3 regions of the Streptococcus sp. 2022WUSS037 genome follow, and region 3 is predicted to be linked to each of the others. Evidence: predicted binding sites of a transcription regulator. Region 3 holds the regulator's gene; each other region holds the start of a gene.
What was found. Region 3 encodes NrdR, which represses ribonucleotide reductase genes. Its sites were predicted from a motif close to ACACNATATATNGTGT; they were not measured.
Positions count from the first base shown of each region.

Region 1 (5,877 bases), on a different contig from region 3:
TGCCGCAAAACCTAAATCCGCTCTCGGTTCAATCGGAACCAATCCGCGTCTCAAACGAGCAAATGTTGCAATAATCGTCGGAACCTTGGCCATAATCTGAATAGATTGTTCATACAAAGCTTCTAACGAATTCTCCTCAGCGTGTACATTATATACTCCAAGGAGAGATACTGTCGAACGCAATACGCTCATAGGATGCAAATGTCGCCGCGATTGAATCAGAATACATTGCTCTACCGCATCTGAAATCGCATATTCTTTTCGCAGGCTTTTCTCAAAATAATTTAATTCAATCTGAGTTGGCAAATGCAGGTTCCACAGAAGATAGATGACTTCCTCAAAAGAAGCGTTATTCTCCATCAATTCAGCAATGTCATATCCTGCATAGGACAAGCGGTCATTTTCAATTGCACTGATTCGCGTATCACAGGCAATCGCATCTTTTAACCCATTCGTTTCTGTCATACCTTTCCTCCTAATTTCTTTCTTACTACCATAGGTAAAATACCTCCGTGGCGATAATAACGAATATCCGCCTCCGCATCAAACCGCACCAGAGCTTGAAACTCCTTTGTAACATCGTCTGTTTGCGCATGGACTGTTACAATTTGACCAACACCGACATCTTCTGGCAAGTCGATTGTATAGCTCTCATGTCCAGTCAAGCCAAGACTTTCTGCCGACTGACCTTCTAAAAATTGTAAAGGAAGAACACCCATCATCACTAAGTTTGAACGGTGAATCCGCTCAAATGACTCAGCAAGAACAGCCTTCACACCAAGTAAACTTGAACCTTTGGCTGCCCAATCACGGCTTGACCCCATCCCATAGTCTTTACCAGCAATAACAATACTACCGACACCAGCTTCCTTATATCTCATAGCCGCATCATAAATTGGTAAAATGTCCCCTTTGTATTTGGTCCAACCACCAATTTTTCCATCTGCCAATTCATTTTTAATCCGAATATTTGCAAAAGTCCCACGCATCATGACCTCATGATTGCCACGACGACTTCCATAAGAATTGAAATCCTTATAAACAATGCCATTCTCTTCAAGATAACGAGCGGCTGGACTCAATCGCGCAATATTCCCTGCCGGGGAAATATGATCTGTCGTTACAGAATCGCCAAATTTAGCCAAAACAGATAAATTTTCCAGTGGTTTTATGGATAAATCTGCCTGCATATTTTCAAAATAGGGCGGATTTTGAATATAGGTAGAAGATGAATTCCAATTGTAATTCTTATCTGTCTTTGTTTCAATCGCATTCCAAGCCTGACTATCTGTAAATACCTGTTGGTATTCTTCCTTATAAAGGTCACGAGTCACATAACGCTCAATGTAGTCATCTACCTCCTCACGACTTGGCATGATGTCCGCAAGGTAGACAGCTTGTTGCTTCTCATCATACCCCAGCGGTTCCCTTGTTAAATCTACATTCATATTTCCCGCAATAGCATAGGCAACTACTAGCGGAGGGCTCGCTAAGAAATTAGCTTTTACCAATGGATTAATCCGTCCTTCAAAGTTACGATTTCCAGATAATACCGCAGAAACCAATAAATCTTCTTCCTTAATCGCCTCCGCTACTTCGGGACGCAGATCACCTGAATTACCGATACAAGTTGTACAACCATAACCAACCAAATTGAACCCTAAGGCATCTAGATAGGTCTGCAAACCTGATTTTTTCAAATAGCCAGTCACTACTTTTGAGCCTGGTGCCAATGACGTCTTGACCGTCTTAGAAACTGCCAGACCTTTTTCTACCGCATTTTTTGCCAGTAATCCTGCCGCCAAAAGGACATACGGATTGGATGTATTTGTACATGAGGTAATCGCCGCAATAGCAACATGACCTGTTTGAATTTGCTCCTCTCCTTCAACGTACTTAACCATGGCTGTTTTATCTAACTCTGCCTCCTCCAAACCAAATCCACGCACACCTACTTCACGTATTAAACTAGCCTGAAACTCTGCTTTTGCATCTGTTAATTCGATCAAATCCTGTGGTCTTTTAGGACCAGAAATAGATGGAACTACTGTCGATAAATCCAATTCTAAAACCTTGCTATAAGACGGAAAACGTTCAGCATCATAGAATAAATAATTAGCCTTAGCATAGGCTTCTGTCAACTCCACGTGCTCCTCCGAACGGTTGGTCAATCTCATATAATGTAAAGTTTCTCCATCAATCGGGAAATAGCCACAAGTCGCACCGTATTCTGGAGCCATATTGGAAACAGTTGCTCGATCCGCTAATGTGAGAGAAGATAAACCTGGTCCAAAGAATTCGACAAACTTCCCAACTACATTTTCCTGACGTAGAAGTTGAGTGACCTTAAGAGCCAAATCCGTTGCAGTAGCAACCTTAGGCAATTGCCCTGCTAGGCGAACACCAATCACCTCAGGGATAGGAAAATAAGATGCTTCACCCAACATTGCAGCTTCCGCCTCAATACCACCCACACCCCAACCAAGTACACCAATACCATTAATCATGGTCGTATGACTGTCTGTACCAAACATAGAATCTGGATAAAGCAAACCATCCTTGTTGATAATAACATCGCTTAGAAATTCAATGTTTACCTGATGGATAATTCCTGTCGCTGGAGGCACAGCACGATAATTTTCAAAGGAATTCTCTGCCCATTTCAGAAATTCATAGCGTTCATTATTTCTCTCGAACTCTAAGTCAATATTTTTCTCCAGAGCATCTTCAGTCCCAAAAAAATCAACTTGAACAGAGTGGTCGATGACTAAATCCACTGGAATTTCTGGGTTAATCAATTCAGGGTTTCCACCTGCTTTCACCACCGCATCACGCATGGAGGCTAAATCTACCACAACAGGAACACCTGTAAAATCTTGCAAAATAACACGACTAGGTTTAAAGGGGATTTCTCCTTTAGGAGATGCCGCCTGATAATGAAGCAACTCCATTATGTGATTTTTTGTAACGTCTACGCCATCTGCTTTTCTTAAAAGACTTTCTAATAAAATACGAATAGTATAGGGAAGTGAATGAATATCCACTTTTTCTTCCGTTGAAATCGAATCCAATGCATAATATGCATATTCTTTCCCTTTATGAAACAAGCTTTTTCTATGTAATTTTTCCATATTTTATAACCTCTTTCAGCATTATTGAATAGTATAGTACAAAAGGTAATATATATTCAATACATGTATAACTATAAATGTTATATTTTGTGACACCGTATGTTTCCTTCAAAATATTATGACATTTACAAAAAAGCTAATTTATATTTTACCGAGAGATTGTTAGGGTTCTCAAACTAAATAGAAACAGCTATGTAAACGCTATTTTTCGACTTAGCAGCAATGAGCGGAGGTACAATATATGGTGTTTTATGAAAATATTGTGCACTATATTTTGTGATTTTAAATAAACTTCCTTCTTGACTTTAACCTTAAAATCTTGTATCCTAGATTGGTAACAAAATTGGGATTTTTTATTAATCCCTTATGGACAAAGGAGAAATTGAATGGTAACGATCTATTCAAAAAATGATTGTGTACAGTGTAAAATGACCAAGAAATTCTTGGACCAACATAGTGTAGATTATAAAGAAATCAATCTAGATGAACAGCCTGAATTTATCGATCACGTAAAAGGTCTCGGCTTCTCAGCTGCACCTGTTATCGAAACTGAAAATGATGTTTTCTCAGGCTTCCAACCTACTAAATTAAAAGCCCTAGTCTAACCCTGTTATATAGAAAGAGATTGCGATTATGAGTTTGAAAGAATTAGGCGATGTGTCCTACTTCCGTTTAAATAACGAAATCAACCGTCCTGTCAACGGACAAATTCCACTCCACAAGGACCAAGAAGCTGTTAAGGCCTTCTTTAAAGAAAACGTCCTCCCAAATACCAAGCAATTTGATAGTATTTTAGACAAGATTGCTTATCTATTAGAAGAAAATTACCTTGAAAAAGAGTTTTTAGACCAATACAGTCCAGAATTTATCATCAAAATTGATCAATTCTTGAAAGACCAAAATTTCCGCTTCAAATCTTTCATGGCAGCTTACAAGTTCTACAATCAGTATGCCCTCAAAACAAATGATGGCGCCTACTATTTGGAGAGCATGGAAGACCGCGTTCTCTTCAACGCCTTGTATTTTGCAGAAGGAAATGAAGAGTTGGCACTCAACTTGGCTAACGAAATGATTCATTTGCGTTACCAACCAGCTACACCTTCTTTCCTCAACGCAGGCCGTGCCCGTCGTGGTGAGTTGGTATCTTGCTTCCTCATCCAAGTCACAGACGATATGAACTCCATCGGACGTTCCATCAACTCTGCTCTGCAATTGTCCCGTATCGGTGGTGGTGTTGGTATCTCCCTCAGCAACTTGCGTGAGGCAGGGGCTCCAATCAAGGGCTACGAGGGAGCTGCTTCTGGGGTTGTTCCTGTCATGAAACTTTTCGAGGATAGCTTCTCTTACTCTAACCAACTTGGCCAACGCCAAGGTGCTGGGGTAGTGTATCTGGATGTTTTCCACCCAGACATTATCGCCTTTCTTTCGACTAAGAAGGAAAATGCTGACGAGAAAGTGCGTGTGAAGACCTTGTCACTTGGAATCACTGTTCCTGATAAATTCTATGAGTTGGCACGTAAAAATGAAGATATGTACCTCTTCAGCCCTTACTCCGTTGAATTGGAATACGGTGTGCCTTACAGCTACCTTGATATTACTGAGAAATACGACGAGTTGGTGGCAAACCCACGCATTCGTAAGACAAAAATCAAGGCCCGCGACCTAGAAACAGAGATTTCTAAACTCCAACAAGAGTCTGGCTATCCATACGTTATCAACATCGACACAGCTAACCGTAGCAACCCTGTTGACGGCAAGATTATCATGTCAAACCTCTGTTCGGAAATCCTTCAAGTTCAAACACCAAGTGTTCTAAACGATTCGCAAGAATACTTGACCATGGGTACTGACGTTTCATGTAACCTCGGTTCAACCAATATCGTCAACCTGATGAAGTCACCTGATTTTGGACGTTCTGTTCGTACAATGACACGCGCTTTGACTTATGTCACAGATCATTCACACATTTCAGCTGTACCATCTATTGAAGCAGGAAACAGTCAGGCGCATTCAATCGGTCTTGGTGCCATGGGACTCCACTCATACTTGGCACAAAACTTGATTGACTACGGTTCAGAAACAGCCGTGGAATTTACCAATATCTACTTCATGCTCCTCAACTACTGGACCTTGGTAGAATCAAACAACATTGCCCGCGAACGCAAGGCTACTTTCCATAATTTTGACAAATCAAAATACGCAGACGGCACTTATTTCGATAAATACGTGACTGGAGATTACCAACCACAATCTGACCGTGTCAAAGAACTCTTTGAAGGGATTTTCATTCCAAGCGGACAAGATTGGGCTGACCTCCGTGAAAAAGTCATGGCAGATGGTCTTTACCACCAAAACCGACTAGCTGTTGCTCCAAACGGTTCTATCAGCTACATCAACGATGTGTCTGCTTCTATCCACCCAATCACACAACGGATTGAAGAACGTCAAGAAAAGAAAATCGGTAAAATCTACTATCCAGCAGCTGGCTTGGCAACAGAAACCATTCCATTCTACAAGTCTGCCTACGATATGGATATGCGTAAGGTCATTGATGTCTACGCTGCTGCAACAGAGCACGTCGACCAAGGTTTATCCCTCACTCTTTTCCTACGCAGTGAACTACCTAAAGCTCTTTATGAATGGAAGAAAGAGAACAAACAAACCACACGTGACCTCTCTATCCTTCGTAACTACGCCTTCAACAAAGGTATCAAGTCTATCTACTACATCCGTACCTTTACCGATG
Region 1 covers NZ_JAOTGJ010000007.1:66,811-72,687, reverse strand. The annotation lists gene ODU55_RS04705 (citrate synthase) at 1-465, opposite strand, end outside; gene acnA (aconitate hydratase AcnA) at 462-3,131, opposite strand; gene nrdH (glutaredoxin-like protein NrdH) at 3,518-3,736, shown strand; gene nrdE (class 1b ribonucleoside-diphosphate reductase subunit alpha) at 3,765-5,877, shown strand, end outside.
Region 1: the regulator NrdR is predicted to act here: its motif matches at 3,364-3,379, upstream of nrdH (glutaredoxin-like protein NrdH).

Region 2 (5,877 bases), on a different contig from region 3:
TGAGCTTTTTACCGTAAGAAAACTGGTCAATTTTCACCACTAACATAGATTGCCTCACTTTCTCAATACAATATATTTTGAATATTATTATAATCTTTTTTTGCAAGAAGGCAAGTAAAAAGAGGCAACTGCCTCCCTAGAACTATGCTTTTATTTACCTTAATTTTGCTACTCACTCCAAGTATCTGGGAAATAAATGAAATGAATACCCATCATTTCTCCAACCTCTCCCAAATAACTACCTGTCCTTGTTTGAGCGACCTCTGCACATCAATGATGCGTTGGTTGGAAGAGCCTCTAAATTGCAACATGAGGTTGCGTTTGTTTTTGTCATAGCGGCCGTCTACGAGAATGTCCAAATGGTTGAGCAGTTCTAGCTTGTCTGGCGTTTCCTGCATCAATTCTTCCCATGTGTAACCTGTCCAGGACCAAATGTCCTTGTCTGGCAATTCCTCCCGAACTCGCTTGACGAGTGGGAGGACCGTACCTGTATTAAGAAAGGGCTCGCCACCCAAGAGGGTCAGGCCCTGTACATAGGGCTGGGCCAAGTCTGCTAAGATGCGGTCTTCCAGCTCCTTGGTGTAGGGAATGCCGGCCTTGAAGGACCAGGTGGCCACGTTGTAGCAACCAGGACAGTGAAAGAGGCAGCCGCTGACATAGAGGGAGCACCGCACGCCTTCGCCGTCCACAAAATTAAAGGCCTTGTAGTCCATAATCCGTCCCTGACTGAGTTCCTCACTCTTCCACTCGCCTGGTTTGGGATTGTTCCAGGTCTGCTCCGTCATAGCTGCCTCCTTCTCTTAGCCAATCCAGTAACGTTCTACTCCTTCGCGGACGTCTTCTAGGCTACCGCCACAAGCCACAATCGTGCGGCGACTGGCTTGATTGTCTGTCGAGCAAGTCACAAGGACTTTAGAAATGTTTTTGGTTGCAGCTTCCTGCAAACCAAGTCGCAGTTGTTCCTTGGCATAGCCCTTGCCACGCTCGGACGGTCGAATGGAATAGCCAATATGACCGCCTTTATTGAGCAGGAAATCGTTGAGACGTAGGCGTAGACTGAGAAAACCAAGGGCTCGACCTGTTTGGTCAAACGACACATATTGAATGGAAGGGACAAAACCGTCTGGCAGGTTTAGGCCTGCTTCATAATCTTGGTTTCGCAAAATCCAGTCCGCAAAATCCACATCTTTGGAAATAAAGCCTCCGTCCATAGCAGAGCCTGCTGCTTCAAACTCGGCCAACATATCCAAAATCGTTTCCTTATCCGCCACAGTTGGTCTTCTTAGTTCCATACTCTCGTCTCTCAATCCATACTATTTTTTCTTATTCTTTGCTTGCTTGAGCAATTCCTGCACACGCGCCTTCTTGTCCTGTTTCACATTGGAATTCTTCTCATGATAACGTGCCACCAAGGCCTTGCCCTTGTCGTCTAATTGGTATTTTCCCATTGTTTTCTCCTTTTGAAAAATAGCAGAGCTATTAAGTGTTTCCCCCTATTATAACAAACTTCCGTAGTTCCTCAAAACCACGGAAGCCTTCATGTCCATTCTTTATAAACTAGACCCATTCATGTGTTTGACACGCGCCGAAATCTCCTTGTGGCGACCCTTGACCATGGGTCTGGCTTGCGGATTGCCTAGGTAACCACAGGTCCGCTTGACAACGTCAACTGTTTTGGGGTCGCTATTGCTACAGTTTGGGCACTTGAAACCACGCTCCGTAGGCTCAAAATCACCCTCAAAATCACAGGCGTAGCAATGGTCAATCGGAGTATTGGTCCCCAAATAGCCCACACGGTCATAGGCATAGTCCCAAACAGCCTCCAAGGCCTTTGGATTTTGTTGCAAGACAGGATATTCACAGTAGTGGATAAAGCCACCGCTAGCACCTGCCTCCACATAGACCTTTTCAAAGTCCAGTTTTTCAAAAGGAGTCGGATTTTTCCGTACATCGTAGTGGAAGGAATTAGTGTAATACTGCTTGTCGGTGATGTTTTCAACCAGACCAAACTTCTCCGTATCCAAGCGGCAGAAACGATCCGTCAGGCTTTCAGATGGTGTCGAATAAACTGAGAAATGATAACCATATTCATCCGACCAATCTTCAACCAAGGCTTTCATTTTCTTGATAATATCCACCGTGAAATCTTTTGCCTCTGGGTTGGTCTCCCATTCGCCACCGTAAAATACTGTTGCGACTTCATACAAACCAATGTACCCCAAAGATACGGTTGCTCGACGATTTTTAAAGACTTCATCTACTGCGTCTGTCTTAGCCAAGCGTTTGCCGAATGCCCCATACTGATAGAGAATTGGAGCATTGGCCGGGGTTGCCTCCTTCACTCGTTCCACACGATAGACCAGAGCATCCTTGGCAATGGCCATGCGTTCTGCAAAGATTTCCCAAAACTTATCCTTATCTCCTGCAGACTCCATGGCAATCCGTGGCAAATTGACGGTTACGACACCTAGGTTCATCCGCCCAGATGTCACATCCTGGCCATTTTCATCCTTCCAACCTTGTAGGAAAGAACGGCAGCCCATTGGCACCTTGAAGGAACCTGTCAACTCAACAATCTTGTCATAAGAAAGCATATCTGGATACATACGCTTGGTTGCACATTCAATCGCCAATTGCTTGATGTCATAGTTTGGAGAATCTGGCTCCAAGTTCAAGCCACGCTTAACTGTGAAAATCAGCTTTGGAAAAATAGCTGTCCGACCTTCCCGTCCCAGACCCTTGATACGAATGTTGAGAATGGCCTTTTGAATTTCCCGTTCAAACCAGGAAGTTCCCAAACCAAAGCCCAGCGAAGTAAACGGCGTTTGCCCGTTGGACGTAAAGAGGGTGTTGATTTCATACTCCAAAGACTGCATAGCGTCATAAATGTCTTTTTGCGTTTTAGCACGCGCATATTCTTCTTGCTTGTCTGCTAACACCCAATCCTTGGCGTCTTTCAAATGCTTTTGGTAGTTAAGTTCCGCATAGGGCGCCAAAACTTCATCGATACGGTCAGCTGAGCAACCACCATATTGACTAGAAGCCACATTAGCAATGATTTGTGAAATCTGAGCCGTAGCTGTTTGAATTGATTTTGGACTTTCTACATCGGCATTTCCTATCTTGAAGCCCTGTGCCAACATCCCTTTGAAATCAATCAAACAACAGTTGGTCATAGGAGTATAAGGACTGTAATCTAAGTCGTGGTAATGAATGTCACCTTTTTGGTGGGCATTGGCCACATGAGCTGGCAATAATTTGAGACCGATAGACTTTCCGACAATACCTGCTGTCAGGTCCCGTTGCGTATTGAACACATCCGCGTCCTTATTGGCATTTTCATTGACCACAGACTGGTCCTTGCTCAACAGCTTATGAATTTCAAAATTAATATCGGTAGCCTGATGACGGCGAAAATCACGGCGTGTTCGGTATTGAATATAAAGCTCCGCCAAGTCATATAAATGAGCCTTTAACAATTCCTGTTCAACGACCGTTTGAATTTCGTAAATTTGAACATCTTTCTCAAATCGGCGACCAATTTCAGCCAAAACAGCTTCTAATACAATTTTTAAACCTGCCTCTGAAACAGGATGTTCTAATTCTTGGTTTGCCCGCCGAAGAGCAGAAAAAATCTTATCCTGGTCAAAGGATACTGTCCGTCCATCACGTTTCAAAACCAATAATTCTATACTCGGTAAGACATTTTCTTGCACATTCATCTGACAAACCTCCAAAATTCTTCACTTCTATTAGTGTAGCACTTCACAAAACAAAAATCAATATCTTGTGTAAAAAAATATAAAAATTTAAAATTTACACTAGATATAGTTTTTATTTCTGAAAAGCAAATGAAAACAAGAGCCTATTCTGACTCTTGTTTTCTAGTCCATAAGAAGTACAAATTGATGACACAGGCCACTAAAATCACAGCAGGCCAAAGCAAGTTGATGACAGGAATTCTGCCAACATTCACCGCAAGAAAGAGGATATTCCACACCACTCCCAAGCTATAAACAATCGTCAAAATAATTTTCATAAAACACTCCAACAAAATGATAGTGCTATTATACTACAAACGACCATTGATGTCCTTTATCTGCCGCTCCATTTTCCGATAATTTAGGAAAAAGAGAGAAGCGTAAATCAAGACAAAGATAAACCAGAAAAAGAGAAGAGCCCCAAGTTTCACGGGAAACCAACCAGCCAAAATACCCAGCGGTGTGAAGCCTAAAGCTGTGATGCAAAAATGCGTTGCTATCATTCGTAGAAGGCTCCAGTCCTGTTCAAAAATCGTGTCTGCCAGCTGGAATAAGATACCGATTGCCGCCCAAATAACTACACAAATCATCATGACGGTTACTTGATTAAAGTTGCTCAGGTAGTAAGCCCCCATGGGTGAAAAGGGATTGAGAGGGAGATAGATTCCTTGCCCGAAAACAGCTGATGCGATAATGGAGACAATAGTTCCGATGGCAATGCCTAAACTGGCTGATAAGATGTATTTTTTCATAGTCCTAACCTTTCTTTGATAACTTTTAGATAGCGACGGGAGGAGTAGGTGACCGACCCATTCTTCATGACCAGTTTGACCAGACCGTTGGCGGTTAGCTTGAGGTGGTCCAGTTGCTTGATGTGAATGATTTCCGACTGGGAGATTTGTAAGAAGTTTGCCGGCAAGTCCTCCTTAACCTGATACAAGCGTAGGTTGGAAGTATAGGTAGTTTCTACTGTTTCCACCTGTAAAACCTTATCTTCCAAGTAGAGTCTGACAATCTCATCATGTTCAACAAGATAAACCTGTTCCCCTTTTTTGACAGTTAGACTGGATCTCTGCTTATCCAAGTTTTGAATATAGGATACCAGATGACTAACCTGCTCTGACATAGCTTGAGCTTCAATAGTTACTAAGTCTTCTACAATGTCTGGTGAAATAGCTAGTTTTACTTTCATATGCTCTCCTTTCTCTTTCTGCCCTTATTAAACACCATTTCTCGAGTGGTTTCAAGGGCTTTTGGCTATGTGGTTGTTTTCCAGCACTAAACGCCAAAAAAGCCAGAACAGCTGTCCTGACTTAGTCTTTTATACCAACTTTTTTATGTGAGGAACCAAAAACCTCTGGGGCTTTACTCTTCAAACTCATCTAGCCCATCGAAAGCTCCGCTTACCTTCAACTGCTCCAAATCTTCTAAGGACAGACTGGCATCCGCCCTATCCACTGCCCGTGTAACTTCTTCATGGTAGCGACGAGCCATCTTCTCAATAAAATCACGAGGATAAGAGTAACGATTGGTCGCAACCCACTCTTCCAACCAAGCCGTTAGTTCCTCAAGAGACTTATCCTGTTTAAAGAGAAAATACTGCATGAGTTCGCTAGCCTGTTCATCATCCAAACCCAGATGATACACATACCAGCTAATCGGGGCAAATTGCGGATTTTGCCTTTCTAGTTCAGCATATATATCCAAAACCAATTGTTCCAATTGAAACAGTTTCGCACGCACGTCCTGATGATTTTGCATAGCCAGTCATATCCCATTCTTTACTTTTTTCTTTCATCAGTATAGCCTATGCACATCAAAAAAACAAGATTTTTACAAAAAAGGATTCAAACGTTCGTTCTTTGCTCAAAAAAGCCAGAACGTTTGTCCTGACTTTCATTTTCTTATAATTTTTTCTTCAACTCCGCCACTGCCATCATGACTTCCATAGGAGTCATATTGTAGATGTCCAGTTTTGCCAGTTCATCGAGGACTGGGTGAGAAGGCGTGTCTGCGAAGAGGTCGATTTGTCCAGACGGCTCTTCTACGACTGACGGAGCTGGGTGAGTTGGTGCAGTAGGGGCTTGGTTTTCAAGCGTCTGCAAAATCCTATCCG
Region 2 covers NZ_JAOTGJ010000001.1:214,235-220,111, forward strand. The annotation lists gene ODU55_RS01035 (ABC transporter ATP-binding protein) at 1-46, opposite strand, end outside; gene nrdG (anaerobic ribonucleoside-triphosphate reductase activating protein) at 213-785, opposite strand; gene ODU55_RS01045 (GNAT family N-acetyltransferase) at 801-1,292, opposite strand; gene ODU55_RS01050 (hypothetical protein) at 1,314-1,448, opposite strand; gene nrdD (anaerobic ribonucleoside-triphosphate reductase) at 1,551-3,722, opposite strand; gene ODU55_RS01060 (hypothetical protein) at 3,866-4,039, opposite strand; gene ODU55_RS01065 (DUF3021 domain-containing protein) at 4,073-4,513, opposite strand; gene ODU55_RS01070 (LytTR family DNA-binding domain-containing protein) at 4,510-4,953, opposite strand; gene ODU55_RS01075 (hypothetical protein) at 5,127-5,522, opposite strand; gene mutS (DNA mismatch repair protein MutS) at 5,666-5,877, opposite strand, start outside.
Region 2: the regulator NrdR is predicted to act here: its motif matches at 3,819-3,834, upstream of nrdD (anaerobic ribonucleoside-triphosphate reductase).

Region 3 (5,877 bases):
CCTTGATCATCTCAGGCAACTTGTGCAAGCGTTGCTTGGTCAAAGCCGATACAAAGATAATCGGTGCGTATGATAAATACTGGAACTGGTCACGAATATCATCTTCCCACTGCTTCATGGTATGGTTGTCTTTTTCAAGCGTATCCCACTTGTTGACCACGATAATCATTCCCTTACCAGCTTCATGGGCAAAACCTGCGATGCGTTTGTCGTACTCACGAATGCCTTCTTCTGCATTGATGACCATGAGTATAACATCCGAGCGTTCAATGGCACGCATGGCACGCATAACAGAGTATTTCTCCGTATTTTCATAGACCTTACCAGACTTGCGCATGCCTGCGGTATCAATCATGGTAAATTCTTGCCCTTCTGGGTCTGTAAAGTGCGTATCAATGGCATCACGGGTCGTTCCCGCAACAGGCGAGGCGATCACGCGCTCTTCACCCAAAATAGCGTTAATCAAACTGGATTTACCAACGTTTGGACGACCAATCAAGCTGAACTTGATAATATCTGGATTTTCTTCTGCTTCCTGAGCTGGTAGGTTTTCAATGATGGCGTCCAAGACATCCCCTGTTCCGATACCGTGTACAGAAGATACTGGATAAGGATCTCCAAGACCGAGTGAATAGAAATCGTAGATGTCATTACGCATTTCTGGGTTATCAACTTTATTGACAACCAAAATAACTGGTTTGTTTGTCTTATAAAGGATACGCGATACATACTCGTCTGCATCTGTCACACCTTCTTTGCCTGATACGACAAAGACGATAACGTCCGCTTCATCCATGGCAATCTCAGCCTGATGCTTGATTTGGTCCATGAAAGGCGCATCCACATCATCGATACCACCTGTATCAATCAGGGAAAACTTGCGATTGAGCCACTCACCAGTGGCATAAATACGGTCGCGGGTCACACCTTCCACATCTTCTACGATAGAAATGCGTTCACCAGCGATACGGTTAAAAAGTGTTGATTTTCCAACATTGGGACGGCCAACGATGGCGATAGTTGGTAGAGCCATAGCTCCTCCTCTTCTACTTACAATAGTTTATTTTTTTCTAAAATTGCTCTCGTTTCAGGCTGTTCTGCCTGTCCGAACTGGGCAACCATACGCTCCGACCAGGTTTCTGTCTGACGGGCACCTGCATAGTCTGTCTGAACTTGGTCGTAGGCTTGGATGACTTCCACGCCTTGCTCCACATATTCTTCCTGAAAGACAATGGTTTCACTTGCCAAACGTGGTTTGACAGGATGATTTTGGGCTGGTCGACCCAGGGCAATACAGAAAATTGGATAGGTATAATCTGGCAAGTTGAACAGCTCTGCTATTGCCAAAGCCTTATGGCGAATCATACCGATAAAGACCCCGCCGTAGCCTAAGCTTTCAGCTGCTAAGAGGGCGTTTTGCCCTGCTAGAGCCGCGTCGACTGAAGAAATCAGGAGATTCTCAGGTCCCTTGGCATCAAAGTCTGAACCATGGAGTTGAGCCGCCTTGCTGGCACGATTATGGTCGCCCACAAAAACCAGAATGGCCTGAGCCTGTAAAATAGCTGGTTGGGGCACCAAATCATAGAGAGCCTGTTTTTTCTCCTCCGACTGTACCACAATGATGGAATAAGACTGGAAATTCTTCCAGCTAGACGCAGCTCGCCCAGCTGAAATAATAGCTTGCAGATGTTCCGCCTCAATAGGCTCTTCCGTAAAACGACGGACGGAAGTATGGTTCAGCATCAAATCAATGGTTTCATTCATCGGCGGTTATTTCCTTTCAAATGCAAATCGCGAGCCAGGTAGCGAATCCGCTCCATAACCCGTTTGGCCTGCCAGGTCTCATCACCAGACTTGCCAGAGGCAAAATGACGCTCCAAATCATCAAAGGAGAAATTGGAGGTAAAGAAGGTCGGCAGATTTTCCTGCATGCGGTATTGAAGAATGACCTGCAGGACATCGTCACGTACCCAAGGACTATGTTGCTCCGCTCCGATGTCATCTAGCACCAAGACCTGAGCCATCTTGATTTCATCAATTCGCTCCTTGACAGAACCATCTTTGATGGCATTTTTTATGTCTACCACAAAGGTTGGATAATGAAGCATAGTGGTTGATTGAAGATGGGTCTTGGACAAAAGATTGGCTAAATAAGCCATCAAATAACTTTTTCCAATACCGAAATTGCCATAGATGTAGAGGCCTTTTGGTTTTTCCTCAAATCGTTTGACAAAATCTGCAATAGCCAGCATGACTTCCACACGATTTTCATCGCTCTTATCAATATCCGCCACTGTTACATTCTTCAAACTCGCAGGCATATTGATGAGCTGGATACGGTTCTTGATTGCTTCCAAACGACGGTATTCGACCAATTCCTCTGTTTCAAGATAGGACACATCCGCATAGCCCTCATTCATAACCAAAACAGGTTGATACCCCTTGGCAATATAGGATTCATCCTGTTTGACAAAGAGGTCACGTTGACTGATATATTCCAAAAACTTAGAAATGGAGAGGGTGATTTCCTGCTGGGTCAGACCTTCTTTTTTGATAAAAGCAGCGACTTCAGGATCACTCACTATCTCCTGATAGAGTTGCTGATAAGATTTTGGACTTGGATTGGTTGTTTGCGACAACCTGTCTTGAACTGATTTCATCAGCTACCTCCTTTGTTTTCCATTTCTTCTAATTCACGATAAAGAGCTGCCAGCTTGGCTTGGCCTTCCTGCGTTTGTCCTTGCTGAACCTCTTCCTTACTCCACTCAGGCACATTGCTTTTCTGTGGCTGGCTCGGCTTGGTAACAGCTTGACCTGTCTTCAACTCTCTTAGGTAAAGAACAGCTGCCTCTGCACTGCCAATTCCCTTGTAGGAAAAATCATTGCCCAGCTTCATAGCGTATTTTTCATTTAGATTGGCTGAGTCCACCTTGTTAAAGGTATAGAGGACCAAGACATTGATGACTTCGTCAAGCAGACCCAAATTGGCCAAATCCGTCAAGCATTTTCGTTCTGTTGTGGTCACAGCTGCCTTGCGTTGTTCCTTGATAAAGGACAAAAAGACTAAACTAGACTTTGTTTTCGCTTCACGAACAATGGCTTGCTCTTGGGCGGTGAGGTTGGCGCTTTCTGTTGGCAATGTCTGGCGTGACTGCTGCAAGCGTTTGGTCGAGATGGTCTGTCCAATAGCAGTTGCTTTAGCCTGCCGATAGGTTTCCAACCAGGTCCAGCCTGCCTGCTCTGCTATGTAACTAAGCGCAATAATATCCTCAGCTTCATCCTGAAAAAGAAGCTTATCTTTAGCCATTAATGCCTTGAAGGCAGACCAGTCAAAATCATGTTTCGGTTCAAAAACAACTGGAGCCTGCCCATCCATGGTAAAGACCTGAGAAAATGTTTTTGAGATATTCTGTTCCTGATTGGGTAGGTGAACAAGCAGATTCTCCATGCTTGACTCCCCAATCTTCCTTGCTAACAAGTTCTTATACAAGGGTTTCGCTAGAAAACTTTTTACGGTCAGAGGGGCTTGTAGCGCCAAACCTGTTAATTCATCTGCACGATAGAGTTCTAGGAGCCCCATGGCAGTCAGAACATCCAGAGCCTTCTCCAAACGATTCATCCCAAAATCCATGTGATTGAGAATGACAGTCCATTTGTAACGTCCTTGCCCTTGATCGGCAAAACTATAAAAGTAATAATAAAGCGCTAATGCATCAAAACCGATAATCGGCTGGTAGCATTGGCTAAGACTGACAATATCAGGTGTAAACGGGCTGATTTTTATATAGGCAAATAAATCATTTGGTTTCATCTTTTTTTCCCGGTTTTACCTTACTTCCTTTGGAAATCATCTGCTTAAGCAAATTTTCTAGCTCTCCAACATCTTTGAAAGAACGATAAACCGATGCAAAACGCACATAGGTGATTTCATCCAATTCGACCAATTCTTCCATTACCAAATTCCCAATGACATCGGATTCTATTTCACTATCACCTTGTGCTCGAACCTTCTGTTCAATCCGATTCACCACTTCATCAATATCATCGGTTGACACAGGGCGCTTTTGAGCAGAACGAATAATCCCATTGAAAATCTTTTCACGTGAAAACTGCTCTCTAGTTCCGTCTTTTTTCACAACGACTAGAGTTTTCTCTTCAATCCGTTCATAGGTGGTAAAACGTTGACCACATTGATCGCAGGAACGACGACGACGGATGGTATTGCCATCTTCAGCCTGACGACTATCAATGACACTTGATTTCAAACTCTGACATTTTGGACAACGCATACTCTTTCTCCTACATAAACTTTATCACTTCAGTATAGCATAAAAATGACAAAAATAAAAGAAAGCGAGAATTACTCACTTTCTACCAATAATTCATCTTGCTTCTTCAATCGACTGGCAACCCATTCACGAACCAGGCGGTAGACAACCGCAAAAATTGGGGTAAAGAAGACCATACCAAGTAGGCCAAACAAATTACCACCAATCAAGGCTGCGGCTAGGGTAAAGAGGGTCGGAAGTCCAACTGATTGACCAACCACGCGCGGATAGATAACATTTCCTTCTATCAGCTGAATAATCTGGAAAAGGGCGATAGACCAGAGTGCCAAGAGCGGATTTTGTACCGCCACAAAGAGAGCACTAATCAGACACGCTGAAAATGGACCGATATAAGGTACAAATGATAGGACCCCAGCCAAAATACCAGCCATGCTGGCATAAGGAATTCCTGAGAGCGAATAACTAACAAAGACAAGTGTCCCAATGATACATGCCTCAACAATCTGACTCATCAAGAATCGGTCATAGGTATCAACAATAACTTCTCCAATATAATTCACTACTCTGACAGCCTTCTCCGGCAAGGTAGCCTGCAAGAACTTTCTTGTCATCGCCTGCAAGTGTTCCTTGCTCCCTAAAATCGCTAGAGTGAAGAAGAAAGCCATTATCAACGTCATAGTGTTCGAAAAAATCCCCGTCACATTGGACACCAAGCCAGATAAAATCGGTGTGACCAAACTTGAAATAAGTGTTAAATTCTTCAACTGATCCAAAAAGCTGGCAATCTGGTCTCCGATTTGTCCCGACAAAAGACCATTTGATTCAAGAAAATTAGTTAGGGCATTTACCGATTTTGGAATGGCTGTGCTACTAACCGAAACCAGTTCTGAAACAGTCGTCACCAATGTAGGAAGAACAATCACCACCAGTCCTGTCACAATTAAAGCAAATCCAATTAATACTCCAACAATTGCCAAAGACCGCTTGGATTTCTTTAAAAAAGAAATCTTTTCAAACTGATCTTCTAATTTTTTCATGGGAACATTGAGAATAAAGGCAAAAATAGCTCCAATAAAAAGCGAGTTCATACTGCCTAGTAATTGTTGAATAGCCCCATAAATACTTGACCAGTTGAGAACAGCTAACAATGTCGCTCCAGATAAGAGTATCAATATGACTTTTTCTTTAAATGATGTATTCATAACTTTTCCATTCTTACTTATTGGCTATTATTTTATCACACGCTTATAGAAAAAGAAAGAGGGAAAGCTTCCCTCTTCTCTACTCTAAATCAATCGCGCATGGCATATCCGACACCACGAACCGTTTTTATATATGAATCTTGATGTGGCAAATCCAGTTTACCACGTAGATAGCGAATATATACATCAACAACATTGGTCTCAGAAGCCGCTTCATATTTCCAAACACGCTCAAGAAGTTGTTCTCGACTAACAGGCTCTGGGCTATTCATTAAGGTCGCCAACAGATCATACTCTCGGCGGGTCAAATTAATCAATTCATCACCTCGAGTCACTGTTCGATTTTGAAAATCAACCTTCAAATCACGATAGGCCGCATGCATGTG
Region 3 covers NZ_JAOTGJ010000024.1:22,411-28,287, forward strand. The annotation lists gene der (ribosome biogenesis GTPase Der) at 1-1,033, opposite strand, end outside; gene ODU55_RS08615 (NADPH-dependent oxidoreductase) at 1,051-1,764, opposite strand; gene dnaI (primosomal protein DnaI) at 1,761-2,660, opposite strand; gene ODU55_RS08625 (replication initiation/membrane attachment protein) at 2,660-3,811, opposite strand; gene nrdR (transcriptional regulator NrdR) at 3,798-4,289, opposite strand; gene ODU55_RS08635 (AI-2E family transporter) at 4,361-5,491, opposite strand; gene ODU55_RS08640 (DNA-binding response regulator) at 5,581-5,877, opposite strand, start outside.